DNA from 3 places in the Halioglobus maricola genome. Region 3 is predicted to be linked to each of the others. Evidence: predicted binding sites of a transcription regulator. Region 3 holds the regulator's gene; each other region holds the start of a gene.
The links. The regulator LexA, encoded in region 3, represses DNA repair genes until DNA is damaged. The targets are predictions, from matches to a motif close to ACTGTNTNTANANACAGT.
Positions count from the first base shown of each region.

Region 1: imuA (translesion DNA synthesis-associated protein ImuA) is a predicted target of LexA. The motif match lies at 1,700-1,717, and genes of this name have one in related genera.
Region 2: recA (recombinase RecA) is a predicted target of LexA. The motif match lies at 2,754-2,771, and genes of this name have one in related genera.

Region 1 is NZ_CP036422.1:3,529,695-3,535,412, forward strand. It holds gene leuS (leucine--tRNA ligase) at 1-48, shown strand, start outside; gene EY643_RS16060 (LPS-assembly lipoprotein LptE) at 68-592, shown strand; gene holA (DNA polymerase III subunit delta) at 602-1,612, shown strand; gene imuA (translesion DNA synthesis-associated protein ImuA) at 1,778-2,497, shown strand; gene EY643_RS16075 (OsmC family protein) at 2,555-2,992, shown strand; gene EY643_RS16080 (DUF2788 domain-containing protein) at 3,014-3,226, shown strand; gene EY643_RS16085 (Y-family DNA polymerase) at 3,328-4,746, shown strand; gene EY643_RS16090 (universal stress protein) at 4,835-5,647, shown strand; gene EY643_RS16095 (zinc ribbon domain-containing protein YjdM) at 5,673-5,718, opposite strand, start outside.
Region 2 is NZ_CP036422.1:1,238,913-1,244,630, reverse strand. It holds gene EY643_RS05690 (FadR/GntR family transcriptional regulator) at 1-717, opposite strand, end outside; gene EY643_RS05685 (regulatory protein RecX) at 839-1,333, opposite strand; gene recA (recombinase RecA) at 1,567-2,619, opposite strand; gene EY643_RS05675 (hypothetical protein) at 2,857-3,396, opposite strand; gene EY643_RS05670 (malonyl-CoA decarboxylase) at 3,563-4,921, shown strand; gene EY643_RS05665 (alpha/beta fold hydrolase) at 4,904-5,718, opposite strand, start outside.
Region 3 is NZ_CP036422.1:2,423,650-2,429,367, forward strand. It holds gene EY643_RS11020 (DUF6763 family protein) at 171-488, shown strand; gene lexA (transcriptional repressor LexA) at 912-1,514, shown strand; gene EY643_RS11030 (hypothetical protein) at 1,613-1,873, opposite strand; gene EY643_RS11035 (DUF6586 family protein) at 1,994-2,455, opposite strand; gene topA (type I DNA topoisomerase) at 2,452-5,103, opposite strand; gene EY643_RS11045 (hypothetical protein) at 5,176-5,664, opposite strand.

The DNA.
Region 1 (5,718 bases), 1.1 Mb from region 3:
AAGGTGATTGTAGTGCCGGGTAAATTGGTTAATATTGTTGCCAACTGATATCTCACCGGTAATGACTATGCAGCGGCGCCTTGCCTCCACTCTCATCGTCCTGTGCGCTGCGGCGCTGCTGGCCGGATGCGGCTTCCAGCTGCGCGGCGCCGGTGGCACCAGCGTGCCCGAGGAGTGGCGCTCACTATTTCTGGTCACCAGCAACCCCAACAGCGAATTCAGCCGCGAGGTAAAGCTGCGCTTTGCCAACGCTGGTATCCAGTGGGCCGAAGCCCGCGATGAGGCCAACTTCCTGATGGTGCTTGGCCCCGAGCGGTTCAGTCAGCGCAACCTGTCTCTGGACGCAGATACTCGTGCCGCAGAGTTCGAGCTCACCATGCGCTCCACGTTTTCACTGAACAGCGTCAACGGCCAGAGCGTGATGCCCGACACCACGGCTACAGTGATCAAACAAATGGAGAACGACCCCCAGAACGTGGTGGGCAAGGCCGAAGAAGTCCGCATTCTCAAAGCCGAGATGCGCAGTGAACTGTCGCAGCAAATTTTGCGCCGCATCGCTTTCTTCGCCGCCAGCCAGGCGCCTGAGGCTTAACTTCTCTCGATGCGCCTCTACCCCGAGAAACTCGCCGGCCATCTCAAGCAACAACTTCTTCCTGTTTATCTGATCAGCGGCGACGAGACCTTACTGGTGCAGGAGTGCTGTGACATGGTGCGCAGGGCCGCACGCGACGCCGGTTGCGCCGACCGCGAGATCATCGACGTCGTGCCGCGCTTCAACTGGGATGAGATTCTGCACAGCGCTTCCAGCATGTCCCTCTTTGCTGAACGCAAACTGGTGGAGATCCGCTTGCCCAGCGGCAAGCCCGGCGCCGACGGCAGCAAGGCCCTGTGTGAATACCTGGAAATGGCCGCAGACAGCGAGGATATTCTGCTCATTGTCTCCGGCAAGATCGACAAGCAATCGACTAATAGCAAGTGGTACAAAGCCCTCGACAAGGCCGGTGCCACGCTGCAGATCTGGCCGGTAGAGGCCCGCGACCTGCCACGCTGGCTGCAACAACGCTTCAGCGGTGCCGGCATGACCATCGACAACGACGCCCTGCAGCTCCTCTGTGACCGGGTCGAAGGCAACCTGCTGGCCGCCGTACAGGAAGTGGAAAAACTCAAGCTTCTGGCCGCCGACGGCCACATCAGCGCTGAGACCATCACCGCGTCAGTGTCCAACAACGCCCGCTACAACTTGTTTGACATGACCGACCACGCGCTCAGGGGCAACGCCAGTGACAGCCTCAAAATGCTCCACGGCCTGCGCAGTGAAGGCACTGAGCCCGCCGTGGCCCTATGGGCCTTGCTGCGGGAAATACGCACCCTGTATCAAGCTCGCCAGCAGGTGGACGCAGGACAGTCGCCGCAGCAGGTACTGAGCGGGCTGCGCGTGTGGAAGAACCGCATGTCGCTCATGCAGGGGGCACTATCTCGCCACAGCAGTGTCTCCCTCACCTCGCTGCTGGAGCAGGCCTCCACTGTCGACGGTTCGATCAAGGGTTTTGCCAGCGGCAAACCCTGGGACAATCTGGAAAACCTCGTCCTGCGGCTGGCCATTAAGCCCTGAGACCCACCTGTCGTTTTTTACGACACACTCTCTTTTTGCCAACTAATTCCCCTGCCCAGGGCCTTGCATTCTGCCTGCAGCACAACTACTGTGAATACATACAGTGTATAAACATACAGTAGATTAGCGAATACAGCAGACAGCAAAGAGAAAGAGAGGCCCAATATGAACCAGGCACTGCAGCAAGTTATCAATCGCAACGACACCTGGCGCGGCAATTATGCCGCCCTTTCCGCCAATGGCGACCGCCATCTGGACGTAGAAGCCCTGAGCACCGGCTACAACACCCTGAATAGCGAATTGCGTGGCGGCGGCTGGCCTCTGGGCAACACCGTGGAAGTCCTGAGTGACGGCTGCGGTCTGGGCTCCATGGGCCTGTTCCTGCCGGCGATGGAAAAACTCAGTGCCGAGGGCCGCTGGCAGGTATTCATCGCCCCTCCGTTCACTCCTTACGCTCCCCTGCTCAAGGCCCGCGGCATCGACACCGACCAGATCTTGCTGGTACATCCAAAGAGCCGCGAAGACCTGCTCTGGGCAACCGAGCAGGCTCTGCGAAGCAGTACCAGCAGCGCCGTATTCAGCTGGCTGGGGGCTCACGAGTATAGCTACGGTGAGCTGCGCAAGTTGCAACTGGCAGCCGCCGACAGCGACAGCATGGCAGTATTGTTCCGCCCCCACAGTGCAGCGCGTAACCACGCCCCCGCCGGCCTGCGCCTGCAGATGCGTGAGTACCGCAAGGTGCACATCCTCAAACAGCGCGGCGGCAATCAGTATATTGATGTGGCCCTGCCTCCGGCGGAAGATATTCCTGAGCAACCCCAGTTGTGGGAAGTGCCCGTGTGGCAGGACAGCCCGCAACAACAGCCGGCCTTCTCCTTCGCCTGAACCTGATTTCACTCTGCTACAATCCTGCTCAACCAACCCATAGCAGGAGTAAACACCGTGCAGGATTTCCCCCACCACTACCAGGTCAGCGCTGCGGCAGAAGCAGACGGTAATATCGCCATCGACAGCGGCAATATGCCGCAACTGGTATCCGCTCCGCCGGCTGAATTTGGCGGACCCGGTGACCAGTGGTCGCCAGAGCACCTGCTGGTGGCCTCGGTAGCGGACTGTTTCATCCTCACCTTCCGCGCCATCGCCCGCGCTTCAAAGCTGGAATGGAACACGCTGGAAGCCAACGCCGATGGTGTTCTGGACCGGGTCGAGCGGATCACCAAGTTCACCGCCATTAACATAAACGCGACCCTCACCGTCCCCGCCGGGACCGATGAAGCCAAAGCCCTCAGGCTGCTGCAGAAAGCCGAGGACGCCTGTCTGATCACCAATTCAATGAGCGCTGAAACCCACCTGGAAGCTGCTATAATCGCCGCCCCCTGAACGTCGCCCCAGGAGTAGGTTGTGGACGAGTGGCTGACAGAATACGGCGTCACCCTTGGGGTCGGCGCCCTTATCCTGTTTATGATTTTCATCGTGTGGGACCTGGCCAAGCGCAGCAACGCCGGTAGGTTTGGCACGATCATCCTCTATATTGGCCTGGCCATGGGTATCTTTGGCTTTGTGATCAAGTTTGTTATCACCTACCTCCTGGAAAACGCCGGAGCCGCAGGCTAGGCACTCACCTGCTCGCCTGGGCGACAGGTACCTGCACCTGACGTGGACAAAATCCACCTCCTGATAAATACTGTATATATGTACAGCACTTATCGAATTCAATGACCCTGTGGCTATGCCTGCGCTTCCACCTGCTACCCCTCAAGTGCCTCGAACGCACCGAGGAGCGAGCCGTCGTGGTGCTGGAAAAGCAACGCGTACTGCGGGTCAACGACTGCGCTGCAGCGGCCGGCGTCCGCGAGGGCATGAAGCCCGCCACTGTACGCGCCCTGCTCGGCGAGGAGCCACTGCAGTTACTGGAACGCGACACTGCTGCGGAAGAGCGCTGCCTGCAACAGTTGTGCTGCTGGGCTTACAGTATTTCACCCAGCCTGCACAGTTGGCAAAGCGACTGCCTGCAACTGGAAATCGGTAGCTGCCTCGCCCTGTACCGTGGCCTGCCCCCCTTGCTGGACGAGGTCCGCAGCGGCCTGGCAGCTCGCGGCTTCAACGCCTGCTTCGCTCTGGGCCCCACCCCCAAGGCAGCCTGGCTTTTATCCTTCGCGGAAGACGAACAGGCACTGGCCATCGAGCAACCCCTGGAGCTGCGCCTGGCCGCCCTGCCCCTCACGCTGCTGCAGGCGCACACCGGCCCGGTGGACTCTCTGCGCCGGGCAGGCCTGCACACCCTCGGCGACATTCTGGCCTTGCCCCAGGCCGCCATAGGCCGGCGCTGCGGCAAAACATTCATCCACTTCCTGCGACAAGTATTGGGCCAACAGGAGGACATCCATCCGGATTACCAGCCCCCCTCGAACTTCAGTGACGAGTACTGGTTTGGCTACGAGGTGAAAGCCAACGATGAATTGCAGCCCGCCATCCAGTTGTTACTGCAATCCCTGTGCAAATTCCTGCGCAACACCCAGTTGCAGACGGCGGAGATTGTCTGGCAGCTGATCGGTATCGATCACTCCCTGCGCAAAATGCGGGTGCGCAGCACCAGTAGCCACAGCGATTGGCAGAGCTGGTTCAGTCTCACCCGCATCCACCTGGACCGGCTCGAATTGGCAACCGGGGTTGAAGGCATCGCCCTTGAGTGTGTTGAGCTGCGCGGAGGCCAGTTGGAGAACATCGACCTGTTCAACCCACGCAAGCAAAAGGAACCCCTGGCCAGCCTGCTGGATCGGCTGCGCAGCCGGCTGGGCCTGCAAGCGGTGGAACAGGTAGGCTGCCGCGACGAGCACCTTCCAGAGCACGCCCTGCATACTTGCAGTGAACGGCCTGCCGGAGGCAGTGCGAACAGCTTGCAACGCCCGTTCTGGCTGATGGCGCAGCCACAACAGCTATCATGCCGCCGCAATCATCTGCATTGGCAAGGGGAGTTGGACCTTGTCTACGGCCCCGAACGCATTGAAGACAACTGGTGGCAGCAACCGGTGAGCCGCGATTATTACATTGCCCGGGGCGACCAGGGCCAGCACTACTGGGTGTTTCGCGATCGGCTGGAACAGGCCTGGTATATGCACGGCATTTTCGCCTGAGCGGCCCAAGCCACGACAAATTTAGAGTGCCAATTCTAATAGTTTGCGAGAAAATGGCCCCATATCAGTGCAAAAGAGCAGCAGCACAATGGAATTGAACAGGTTTCTTGTCGTATACGACCCCACCAGGGAAGAGCAACCGGCTCTGGTGCGCGCTGCGGCGATCGCCGGTGAGATCGGTGCCAGCCTGCACTTGTTTGCCTGTATCCACGGCAACATCGCGGGGGCCGACCGCGAGTCCGAAGAAGTGAAGCGCCAACTGGCCGAGCAACAGGCTGTACTCGAGCAAAGCATGGCCCCCATCGCTGCTGCCGGTATAGACACGAGTTGTGAAGTTGAATGGGACAAGGACTGGCATCACGCCGCTGTGCGTGCGGCCTCCCGCAATCGCGCCGACATGGTGTTCAAATCATCCTTTAAACACTCCACCAGCCAGCGCATGCTGACTTCGACTTCAGACTGGACCCTGATTCGCGAATGCCTTTGCCCGGTCCTCTTGATCAAGGATATCGACCGCCCCCCGGTGCCGCGCATTCTTGCGGGCATTGATATCAGCGCCCGCACCGAGAACTACGAAAAGCTCAACGAACATATCCTCGAATTCAGCCGCCAGTTGCTGGAGAGCGAGATGGCCGAAGTACACGTGGTTAACGCTTTCCCGGATTTTCGAGTAAAACCCGATCGTCAAAAATTGATGGAAGTGGCCGGTGTCGACAGCGAGCACGTGCACATCAAACTTGGAGAGCCGGACAAGGTTATCGTGGATGTAGCGAAAAAACTGGATGCCAGCTTGGTGATCGTGGGGAACTCCCACCGCTCCGGCATCGCTGCGTTGATGCATGGCAACACCGCCGAGAAGATCCTCGACAAGCTGGATTGCAACGTACTGGCGATGCCCTAAAGGGTCGGCCTGGCTCGCCAGACACTCACGCTTTTTTCACAAACTGCGATTTGAGTTTCATCGGGCCAATA
Region 2 (5,718 bases), 1.2 Mb from region 3:
TTCACGCTGCACCGCTTCTACCGCTTCCTGCTCCGTGCGCTGGTGCAATGCATTTATGCCACGACCGAAGTGATTGCGCATTGCCGTTCTCGCGGCCTGCGGGTCACGTGAGGAGAGCGCATCATATATATCCTGGTGCTCCTGCAAGCGTGCCTCGGGATCTCGCTTACACACAGAGTGATGGGCCGCCCGAATATGATGCTGCCCCTCCTGTACATCCCAGAGATTCTCGATCATGGCGGTGAGCAGCCGGTTATTGGTTGCAGCGGCGATAACCGCGTGGAACGCCCTGTCAGCGACGTCGGACTGATGGTTGCCGCTCTCGTTCTCCCTCGCCATGTCATCCAGCGCATGCTTCAATTCTTCGACTTGCTCATCACTGATCATTGAGGCAGCGAGCGCTGCCGCTTCGCCCTCTATCAGGACGCGGGTTTCCAGTAATTCGAATGGGCTGACGCTGTCGCCGACATTCGAAACGCCCTTGCTCTCAAGCACGTACACGCCAGAACCTGTTTTGACTGACACCCGCCCCATCGCCTCTAGGGCAATTACGGCCTCGCGAACTGTCGGCCGGCTCACGCCAAATTTTTCAGATAGCTCACGCTCCGCCGGCAGGCGTGTCCCAGCGGGAAATTCGCCGGCATCTATTGATTGGAGGATTTGCTCAACGATCTGTCGGTAAAGACGCTGTCGGTTATTTGTCTCAGTCTCGGCCATGCCACACCACCATGAGGCCGCTATCACTGCGGCCCAAAATTCATCTGTCTAGAGCGGTAATACACCACATTCCGATTGGTAAGACAATAATGGACATCCCGCTAATACAAAAACGTAGGCTCTAGTCCAGCAAATGCTGGTAGTGATCATGGCTAAAACCCCGATACTGCATGAAACGGCTACGCCTGGCTTTCTCCTTGATATCCTCGGGCGCTTGCGCGCCGAACTTGCGTTGATAGGTGGCCTCGGCAAGTGCAAACCAGTCCGGAGCTTCCGCTTCCATGGCTCGCGCAATATCGCCGTCGCTAAGGCCCTTCTGGCGCATTTCCTGGCGGATACGCAACGGCCCGTGGCCGCGGCCGATACGCTGACGCAGGAAGCTCTCGGTATACCGCTTATCAGACTGCAGGTTTTCCTCCGCGAGACGATCGAGTTGTTCCTCGACCAAATCTGCCGCCTTGAAGCGCTTATGGAGTTTTTGCTGGAGTTCTTTGCGGGAGTGTTCTCGCCGGGCGAGAAAGTTCATCGCGGCGATACGAACATCATTGGGATTGATAGCAGTGAGCTGATCAAACTCGCCTGCTTCATCGTCGTTATCGGGCCAAGGGTCAGACATCCACAAACTCTACATCCAGACAAATACATCATCAACACTACTGCGCACCGCAAGAAAGCCTGGCTTGACGCATTCCCCATCGTGTTTCTGATTTTTGCCGGGGTGTGCTGCTCTATGGCGCGATGGATAGCTCTAGCTATGCGCTGGAGTCGAAAGACAAAGCAATAAAAAAGGCGCCGGGGCCGAGAGTGGGATCTGTGGAGCCCCGGCGCCTCGTGGGAAAATCGGCAGGTTTATTCCTGCTCCGCGCCTTCTTCTGCTTCTGCAGGAGCCTCCTCTTTGGCTGCAGGCGGCTCACCTGTGCTGAGGGTCTGGGCACGTATAGCAGTCTCGATCTCGTTCGCCACGGCCGGATTATCTTCAAGGAACTTGGAAGCATTGGCCTTACCCTGACCAATCTTGTCACCCTTGTAGGCGTACCAGGCGCCAGATTTGTCTACCAGGTTGAGCTTCACACCCCAGTCGATGACCTCGCCCATATGGTAGATACCCTTACCGTACATGATCTGGAATTCAGCCTGCTTGAACGGCGGCGAAACCTTGTTCTTGACAACCTTGACCCGGGTCTCGTTCCCGACCACTTCATCGCCATCCTTAACCGCACCAATGCGACGGATATCCAGGCGTACTGAAGAGTAGAACTTGAGGGCGTTACCGCCGGTGGTCGTCTCTGGAGAACCAAACATCACGCCGATCTTCATGCGAATCTGGTTGATAAAGATCACCAGGCAATTGGTTTGCTTGATACTGCCCGTCAGTTTGCGCATCGCCTGACTCAACAAGCGCGCCTGCAAACCCACATGAGAATCCCCCATCTCACCTTCAATTTCGGCCTTGGGTGTGAGTGCTGCCACGGAGTCGACCACGAGAACGTCGATCGCACCAGAGCGCACCAGCATCTCCGCAACTTCCAATGCCTGCTCACCGGTGTCCGGCTGAGACATGATCAGGTCATCCATTTGAACGCCCAATTTCTCAGCGTAAATGGGGTCCAGGGCGTGTTCCGCATCAATAAATGCGGCGGTGCCACCGGCCTTCTGGGCCTCGGCGATCACCTGCAGCGTAAGGGTTGTCTTACCGGAGGATTCAGGGCCGTAGATTTCACAGATCCGCCCCTTGGGGAGGCCACCTATACCCAGGGCGACGTCCAGCCCCAGTGAACCAGTGGAGATTGCAGGAATAGCAACATGCTCCTGCTCTCCCATGCGCATAACGGTTCCCTTGCCAAACTGGCGCTCAATCTGGGACAGCGCTGCGTCGAGTGCTTTTTCCTTATTTGCGTCCATATTTATGCTCCCTTTACCCTTTTTAGCTACTTTAGCCACTTTTTTCATCTCATCCCACGTACTAGTCAAAACTGCTCGATTAATTCCAAACTGCCCTATGGACTGCTACCCACGCAATTCCATACAGCAAAACTACTGTATATATACTCAGTGCTTTGAAATTGAATTGCAACCCCTCCAAGCCATTAATTTAGGCCGGAGGAAATCACATGTAGCCAATTCAGGCAGGTAGGTCGTTCACTCGTGTCCGCCTATAGAAGAGGTGAAGACATTCACCCCCATGTCATCGAGGGCCTGACAGATCTCGTAGGACTCACTGATGTCGTGCAGGTCGATAAGCAGTAAGGCGCCCTCTTCAATCCCGGCCCGTGCATTACCCAGAATACGGACGTGCTGCCAGGAGAGCAGGCCGTGCACCGTTAGCACAATCGCGGCCGTGATCAGAACCCCGAGCCCCACCGTCACCTGTGCTTCAGTAATGACCCCAACTTCAGCGAGGATGTGTAACACGAGCATCCCCACCAGCATCAGGCCGAACGCAATGAAGGTAAATTTGAGTTGGCGCCGCTGCAGAACCCGGCCGCTAGGGCCATGATCAAACTTGCTCCCCTGAGTAATGAGACCGGCCTGGTCCGGTGTCAGCAAGCTCATCCTGGCGAGATCGAGATTAAACTGGCGGCCAAGTGCCACCCTCGCGGCAGAAGCGGCTTCCGCCTCGGGAAACGTCGCCACCAACCTGGTGTGAAGCTCTTCTTGTATCAACGTGCCCTGGGTCATATGAATTCATGCTACGCCTCATTGCGGGTGATTGAAACTGCACGCTCGGACACGATCACAGACCGTACATTGCGAATCTACCCTCAAGGAGTAGTGTTGAGGTCGCCCTGAGTTATGGCATGCTCTAGACTGTATCAGTGAACAGTTGTCCAATTCGCGAGCCCCCATGTCTTCGACCCACTCCAGTGAAAACATCGCCCCTCAAGCTGGCGACGAAAGCGTGACCGTCCTCGGCCGCGCGCTCAACTCAGTACTCTCCGCCGGTCGGGAAATTCTTGCCCGACGCCGTCCCGTCACCACGGCCGCAGCCGGGTCCACCCAGGCCCTGGTCGACTTGTGCAGTGAGCTCATCGAGCATCGGGGTGAAGCGTCGGGGCTGGCACTTGCCCAGGAGATCACCGAAAGCTATCGGCAACTCTCCACCGACGACCGGCTGGAATTTTTCAAACGCCTCGCTACCGATTTCGACATCGATCGCGAGGCCTTGCTGACCGCAGCCGAGCTTTATCGACAGGACCCTGCATACGCCAACCTGCAGGAAATCACACGCGCAACCGAAGCCCCCCGGCAGAAGCTATTCCGCCGCATTAATACAGCACCCGATGGCACCCGTACCCTGGTCGCCCTGCGCGGTGAATTACTCAAGTTGCTGCGTCAGCACCCAGAACTCAAGCCGGTTGATGCCGACCTGAAACACCTGTTCGTGTCCTGGTTCAACAAGGGCTTCCTCGAGTTAAGGAGCATCGACTGGGCATCTCCCGCAGTGGTACTGGAAAAGCTTATCGACTACGAAGCGGTCCACGAAATTAACGGCTGGGAAGACCTGCGCGGCCGCCTGCGGGAAGACCGTCGCTGTTTCGCGTTCTTTCACCCGGCTATGGGCAACGATCCACTGGTGTTTGTGGAAGTGGCTCTCACCGATGGTATTCCCGGTGCCATCGCACCGCTCATCGATCGCAACCGCGAGATCATGCATCCCGATGAATTCAGCACCGTCGTGTTCTATTCCATCAGTAACTGCCACCCGGGGCTGGCGGGCGTCTCCTTTGGTAACTTCCTGATCAAGAATGTGGTGGAAGTCCTGAGGAAAGAAGTCGAAGGGCTGAAAAATTTTGTCACCCTTTCGCCGGTGCCCGGTTTCCGCCGCTGGCTGAAGAATGCCGATCTCGAAGGACTGGTAGACCCGTCACTGATTGACAAGGTCAAGGCACCCGTCAATCGCACCGTTGTCGAGGCCGAGGTGCAGGCCGCCCTCACCCGGCTTTGCGCTCACTATCTGATACGGGAAAAATCGGGTGCGTTAGCGAAAGATCCCGTAGCGCGCTTCCATCTCGGCAATGGCGCACGCCTTCACCGCTTGCACTGGGGCGCAGATTTGACGGGCAAGGGGCTGGAGCAATCAGGTAGCATCATGGTCAATTACTTGTACGATCTGGATAAGATCGAGATCAACCACGAAGAGTACTTCGACGAGGGCAAGATCAGCGCTGCCAAATCGGTAATGCGCCTACTCCCCCAGGATTAGGCGGTTAATGCGTTCAGGGCTCTCGTACATCGCCCAGTGGCCGATACCGTCGACCACATAAAACTCCGCCCCGGATTGCGCCGCGAGGAACAGTTCACGGCGCGCCTCAATGTTGGACCGGCCTCCTGCAGTAGCGTCACAAGCGCCCCAGATACCCACTAACTGCGCCTGAATCTCTGGCAAAATATCCGCGAGATCACTGCTTCTCGCCATCGAGCGGCTTCGAAACCGGTGCCGGGCGAGATTGTCACTGTGGATACACACCGCAAAATCGTCGATAGCTCCTGGGGTATGCAGCATTAGCCGCGCCAGATTCTCGCGGTGAACAGCAGTCGCTTTCTCCACGGGCACCTCAGGCCCCGGAGGCGCCAGCAGCGCCACCTGCCGATGCAGGGGGCCGAAGCCAGACGCGCCGATTAGGCTGCAGCGCAAACACTGCTCTTCGGCAAGCGCGGCGAGTTGCCCGCCGACCATCGCGCCAAAACTAAAACCGGATAACTCAAACGGTTCGTCACCTATCAGTTCGCACCAACCAGCGAACACCAACTGAGCAAAGTGCTGCGTCGTCCAGGGCCGTGGCATTTCTCCCGAACTGCCCAGCCCGGGTAAATCAACGGTCCATACACTCCGCGACTGGCTGAGCGCTTCTACATTTGCAGCCCAATGGCTCCAGGACCCAAAACCCCCGTGCACCAGCAACAACGGCGCACCCTCACCACCCCAGTGCTGCCAGGTGATGTGGGTTTCGCTGTGTTCGGTGGTGCGGATAGTGGCCCTGGCATGCAGGGCCGCGAGAG
Region 3 (5,718 bases):
TAAGTCATCTCTTGAAGTCTAGCGCAACTGATTGATACGTTTCGAAAAGAATTTCGTTGGCACTAAAGAGAATTTCTACCCCTGTTTTTATAGCCTTTTCACATAATGGACAGCCTTTCCCAGCGTGATATGTTGGTCTGCCATGACCGTCACTACCGGAGGAAAACCGGATGAAAATGCTTAGCCCCGTTGTCGGCGGCTGGTACAAGGACCTTCAGACCAGCGCCCTGTTCGAGGTGGTGGACTGGGACCCCAGTACCCTGACTATAGAAACCCAATACCTGGACGGCGAAGTCTCCGAATACGACCTGGACGCCTGGCGAGAAATGCGCCTTGAAAGCGCCGAAGCCCCCGAAGACTGGCGCACAGCCTTCGAACTTGATGACGAAGACTTATTGGACCCGGACCTGCCCATGCACCCCGAGGATTGGAACAGCCCTATCAATGTGATCGAGCCCGACGCCATGTATGGCGTGGAGGATTTTTAGCCGCAACTGAAAAGTGCAAAGACTCCTTGCGGCCGCCAGTTCTGACAGCCTTCGGAGCATTGTGTGTATAACGCAGAGCTGCCGCAGATCTACCGCGGGGATCCAGCCCATCAGGGAACACCCGCATAGACTGATCAACATAGGGAAAAGCGCGCGCCATTTCCGCCCATATCTCACGAACAAGATTGCGAACCTCAGGCCATTGGGGCGCGTAACTGATGGCATTTTTCTTGTCCGGACTGTTGATCACGTTCACTCATTCCCCGCAATAGATTCCAAATTTCACTATCCATTACAAGGCGCAAGCCAAACAGGACCGATCGCGCCGCTATCATGTCTGTTCACGCCAAGGCCCTGTTTGCGACGCGACACCGAATCTGTATATAATCACAGTACCTGTATAAATAAACAGATAGGGCACACATGGAAAAGCTCACCAATCGGCAGCAACAGGTGCTGGATATTATCCGCGCACACATCAGCGACACAGGCTTCCCCCCTACTCGGGCCGACATAGCCCGCGAACTGGGTTTCAAGTCCGCCAACGCTGCCGAGGAACACCTCAAGGCACTGGCGCGCAAAGGCGCTATCGAAATCATTCCTGGCGCATCCAGAGGCATCAAGCTTCCCGACACCCAGGGCATCCCGATCGTCGGCCGCGTGGCTGCGGGCAACCCGGTTCTCGCCGAGGAAAATATCGAGGAATACTGCGACCTGCCCCCGCAGTTCTTCAAACCGGCCGCTGACTATTTCCTGCGAGTTACCGGTGACAGCATGATCGACATCGGTATCTTCGACGGCGACCTGCTCGCGGTGCATAGCACCCCGGTGGCGAACAACGGCGATATTGTCGTGGCTCGCATCGAAGATGAAGTCACGGTAAAAAGGCTTCAGCGCGGCGGTGACAAGCACCAGTTGGAGCTACTGCCAGAGAACCCGGATTTCGAACCGATTAAAGTAGATTTGCGCGAGCAGGCCTTTGCTATTGAAGGGCTCAGCGTGGGTGTATTGCGCCGGGGCAACTAAGCGCGAGGATAATCGACAGCGGGAGGGGCTTCGACAGGCCCCTTTCAGGGCTTGCAGGGGGCCGGCATCTTACCCCGGCGAATTTTAAATCGAGCCTGTCAGTGCAGGACGCGAGGTGCCTCTGGCTCAGCGTAAGCTTCGGCGTCTGCCTCTGCTTCATTCTGTTCCATAAGGTTGGACGCGGCCTGAATACCAGCCTGAATCATGGCCTTTGCCACTTCCAGTCCGTTATCCATCAGATACATGCGCGATTCGTCGGAGAACTGTATGGTCACCAGCGGAGCGGAGTCATCGTCAGCGCGTTGCAGAACGATTTCACCATCACCCAGATCGACAATCTCCAGTAAGGATGCAGACACTCAATAGACCTCTGTTGTTGAGAACATTTTGCGAACATGTCGCTAAAACTGCACCTCAATCATAACAGCAGGCCCCAGCACTCGATAGCACTTATTCTCATAATTGTTGTGACGCGGTGCTCAGTACTCGTCGAGAGAATCGCCCATACGATCAAACAATTGTTGCAAAAGATTTGCCCAGGTTTCGACCTGCTCAGGGCCGGACTCTACTGCGGACACGGCGAGGTTGTTCGGCGATAAAGCCTGCACTGGCATGGTGTCGGCAGCGAGCATCTCCCCTATCCAGCCGTCTTGTTCCAGGTGTTGAAACTCACGAAGTTCGCCAGCGATCGCCTTGCCCTCGGCTATCTCGGGCAGCTCAGCAAGGCTTTGCGGTGGTGAGGAAGGAAGCGCTCCCGGACGCGCTATCTCCAGGAGAAACCAGCCGTAGGCATTGGCCAGATGCGCCCGGGTAGCAGGAAGGTAAGCACTGGCCAGGGTTTTGCCCGCTACCGTTTCGGCAGCGAGGTCGCCGCGCCAGGCCTGGAGCAGAATCCGGGCCAGATACAGCGACTGGTTTGCCCGCCCCCGCGCAGAGCTCACTTCTTTTTAGCCCTGCTCTTACTCTGCTCGACGTCCCACTTACCACCGCGATAAAACGCTTTCCAGCCAGTGGCTTTACCGTCTTTCTCGGTCATCACGTACTGCTCTTTGGTCTTGCGGCTATAACGCACCTGGACACGATTGCCGTCGTCGTCTTCAGTGGGCGCAGAGAAGATGAACTTATATTTGGGATCGATCTCTGCCTTGTGCGGCAGCAGCTCGTCCACGAATGGTGCCCTGGTTTCACGATTGCGCGGGAAACCACTGGCGGCAAGAAACATACCGGCGGCGCCATCGCGGAGCACATAGGTGTCATCCACTTTCTCACAAGCCAGTTCCGGCATGGGTACCGGGTCCATTTTGGGTGGTGCAGGCTCGCCGCTGCGCAACAATTTACGCGTGTTTTTGCAATCCTCGTTAGTACAGCCGAAGTACTTGCCGAAGCGGCCATTCTTGAGCTGCATCTCGCTGCCACACTTGTCGCACTCAAGTGTCGGGCCTTCATAGCCCTTGATCTTGAACTTGCCGAACTCCACTTCGAAGCCATCGCAATCGGGGTTGTTGCCGCACACATGCAGCTTGCGGTCCTCGTCGATCAGGTAGCTGTCCATGGCCGCGTTACATTTCGCGCAGCGATGCCGTTCCAGCAATTGGCGAGATTCGGCCTCGTCGTCCGCATCTTCGCGAATGGCCTCGTCGCCAGACGTCAGGTTGATCGTATTCTTGCAGCGCTCCTTGGGGGGTAAGGCATAACCAGAACAACCGAGGAAGACACCAGTACTGGCAGTGCGGATCTGCATCGGCCGTGCGCACTTGCTGCACTCAATGTCAGTCATGGTGGGTTCGTTGGGCTGCATGCCTACCGGCTCGGGCTCGCCGGCCTTCTCCAGCAGCTCACTGAACTCGGCGTAAAACGCATCAAGCAGGTCACGCCAGTCGCGTTTTCCTTCCGCAACGTCGTCCAGCCGCTCTTCCATGCTCGCGGTAAAACCGTAGTCCAACAGTTCTGTAAAGCTCTTCTGCAGACGCTGGGTTACCACGTCGCCCATTTTCTCCGCGTAGAAGCGCTTGTTCTCCAGCCGGACATACCCGCGGTCCTGGATAGTGGAAATAATGGATGCGTAGGTAGAGGGGCGGCCAATGCCGCGCTTCTCAAGTTCACGCACCAGGCTCGCCTCGCCGTAGCGCGGCGTGGGTTTGGTGAAGTGCTGGGCCGGGTCGAGCTTCTTCAGGCCAAGATCATCCCCTTCCTTGAGGTCGGGCAACACGGTGTCGTCGCCCTTGCGCGCTGCCGGTGCCTGCACCCGGGTGTAGCCATCAAAGCGAATGATTCGGCCTTTGGCGGTCAACTCATAGTCGCCCGCTGCAGCGGTCACAGTGGTAGCCGTGTATTCCGCCGCGGGCATCTGGCCTGCCACAAACTGGCGCCAGATCAACTCGTACAAGCGCTCTGCATCGCGCTCCATACCCTTGAGGGCGGTTTGGGGCACGTTCACGTCTGAGGGACGAATCGCCTCGTGCGCCTCCTGGGCACCCTCTTTCGAGGAATACAGGTTGGGCGATTCAGGCAGATAGCTGGGCGGGAAATTGTCGCCGATGTAGCCACGACAGGCAGACACCGCTTCCGCACTCAGATTGGTAGAGTCGGTACGCATGTAGGTGATGTAGCCTGCTTCATAAAGGCGCTGGGCCAGCATCATGGTTTTCTTGACCGAAAAGCCCAGCCGCGTGCTCGCCGCCTGCTGCAGGGTCGAGGTAATGTAGGGCGCTGGAGGCTTGGAACGGGTAGGTTTGTCCTCGCGCTTGCTCACAGCGTAAGGCAGGTTCTCAAGTTCGGCGGCCGCAGCCATTGCCGTCGTCTCATCACCGGGGCGGAAATTCTCGCCCTTGTGCTTCTTGACCTGGAACCTCACCTCGGAGTCGCCGCCTGTGTCTAGATCGGCGTGAATTTCCCAGTATTCTTCCGGAACGAAGGCATGGATCTCACGCTCTCGCTCCACAATCAGACGCACAGCTACTGACTGCACGCGGCCGGCGGAAAGCCCGCGCGCCACTTTCGACCACAGCAGCGGCGACACCATGTAACCCACAACGCGGTCGAGGAAACGGCGCGCCTGCTGGGCATTGACCCGGTCAGTATCAAGTACTGCCGGCTCATGGAACGCTTCGGTAATCGCTTTTTTGGTGATCTCGTTGAACACAACACGCTGATAGCGGCTGTCGTCTCCACCAATCGCTTCCCGCAGGTGCCAGGCGATCGCCTCCCCCTCGCGGTCGAGGTCGGTCGCGAGGTAGATGGCATCTGAATCTTCGGCCAGTTTCCTCAGTTCATTAACCACCTTTTCTTTGCCGGGGAGCACCTGGTAATTAGCGTCCCAGCCGTTTTCGGGGTCAATACCCATACGGCGGATCAGCTGCTCCCGGGCTTTCTTCTTTTTATGGGCAGCTTTCTCCTCGGGCGCCATTTTGCGAGTAATGGCGGCCTGGGCAGCGCGTTCCTTGGGATCGACTTTGCCGGTCGAACTACCCGCTGTGGGCAAGTCGCGAATATGCCCGACGCTGGATTTGACCACAAAGTCTTTGCCCAGATACTTGTTGATTGTCTTCGCCTTGGCTGGCGACTCGACGATTACGAGTGATTTTCCCATTGGATCCTGCTGTCATTGGGTGCCGGTAGTGGCGCCAAAAAGGGGCATATATAAGGCCACGACAGGGAGCGGTCAAGAAAAATCGTGTTTTGGATGTTCTGTAAATCCGGTCACAAGCGTCTCGGACCAGGCCTCCAGTGCCCCCAGAATCTGCTGTACATCGGCTTCCTCTCCCGGCTCCAGCCAATATACACCGCAGCTGCCCTCCTCCTGGCTAAGCGCCAGTATTTCCGCGGGTAACAGCTCGATACAGGCAGGCGCAGGAAGATGATGACCCACGCCATAGAAGCCCTCGTCGCGGATGCGCCAGGCCAGCCTCGCGCGGGGTTCGCCGCGCGACGGCGGCAGTCGTTTGCCGTAATAAATAATTTGTTCCGGCCGTCGTGTCCCGCCCATGGGGGCTCGCTCACTGCCCGGCAAGTCGCGAAATTCAACAAACAGGCCGTGCACCGCGGCAAATTCACGCAGGCCGGAGACCTGTCGCTGTCGTTTGGTGGGAACAAAATGCGTGAGCGGCGCAAGAGCCACAGCGACAATGAAAATGATGAGAAACAGTTCCAACAATAGATACCTGACACAAATCAAACATAGGTTGCAGACAGCGTTGCACCCCGT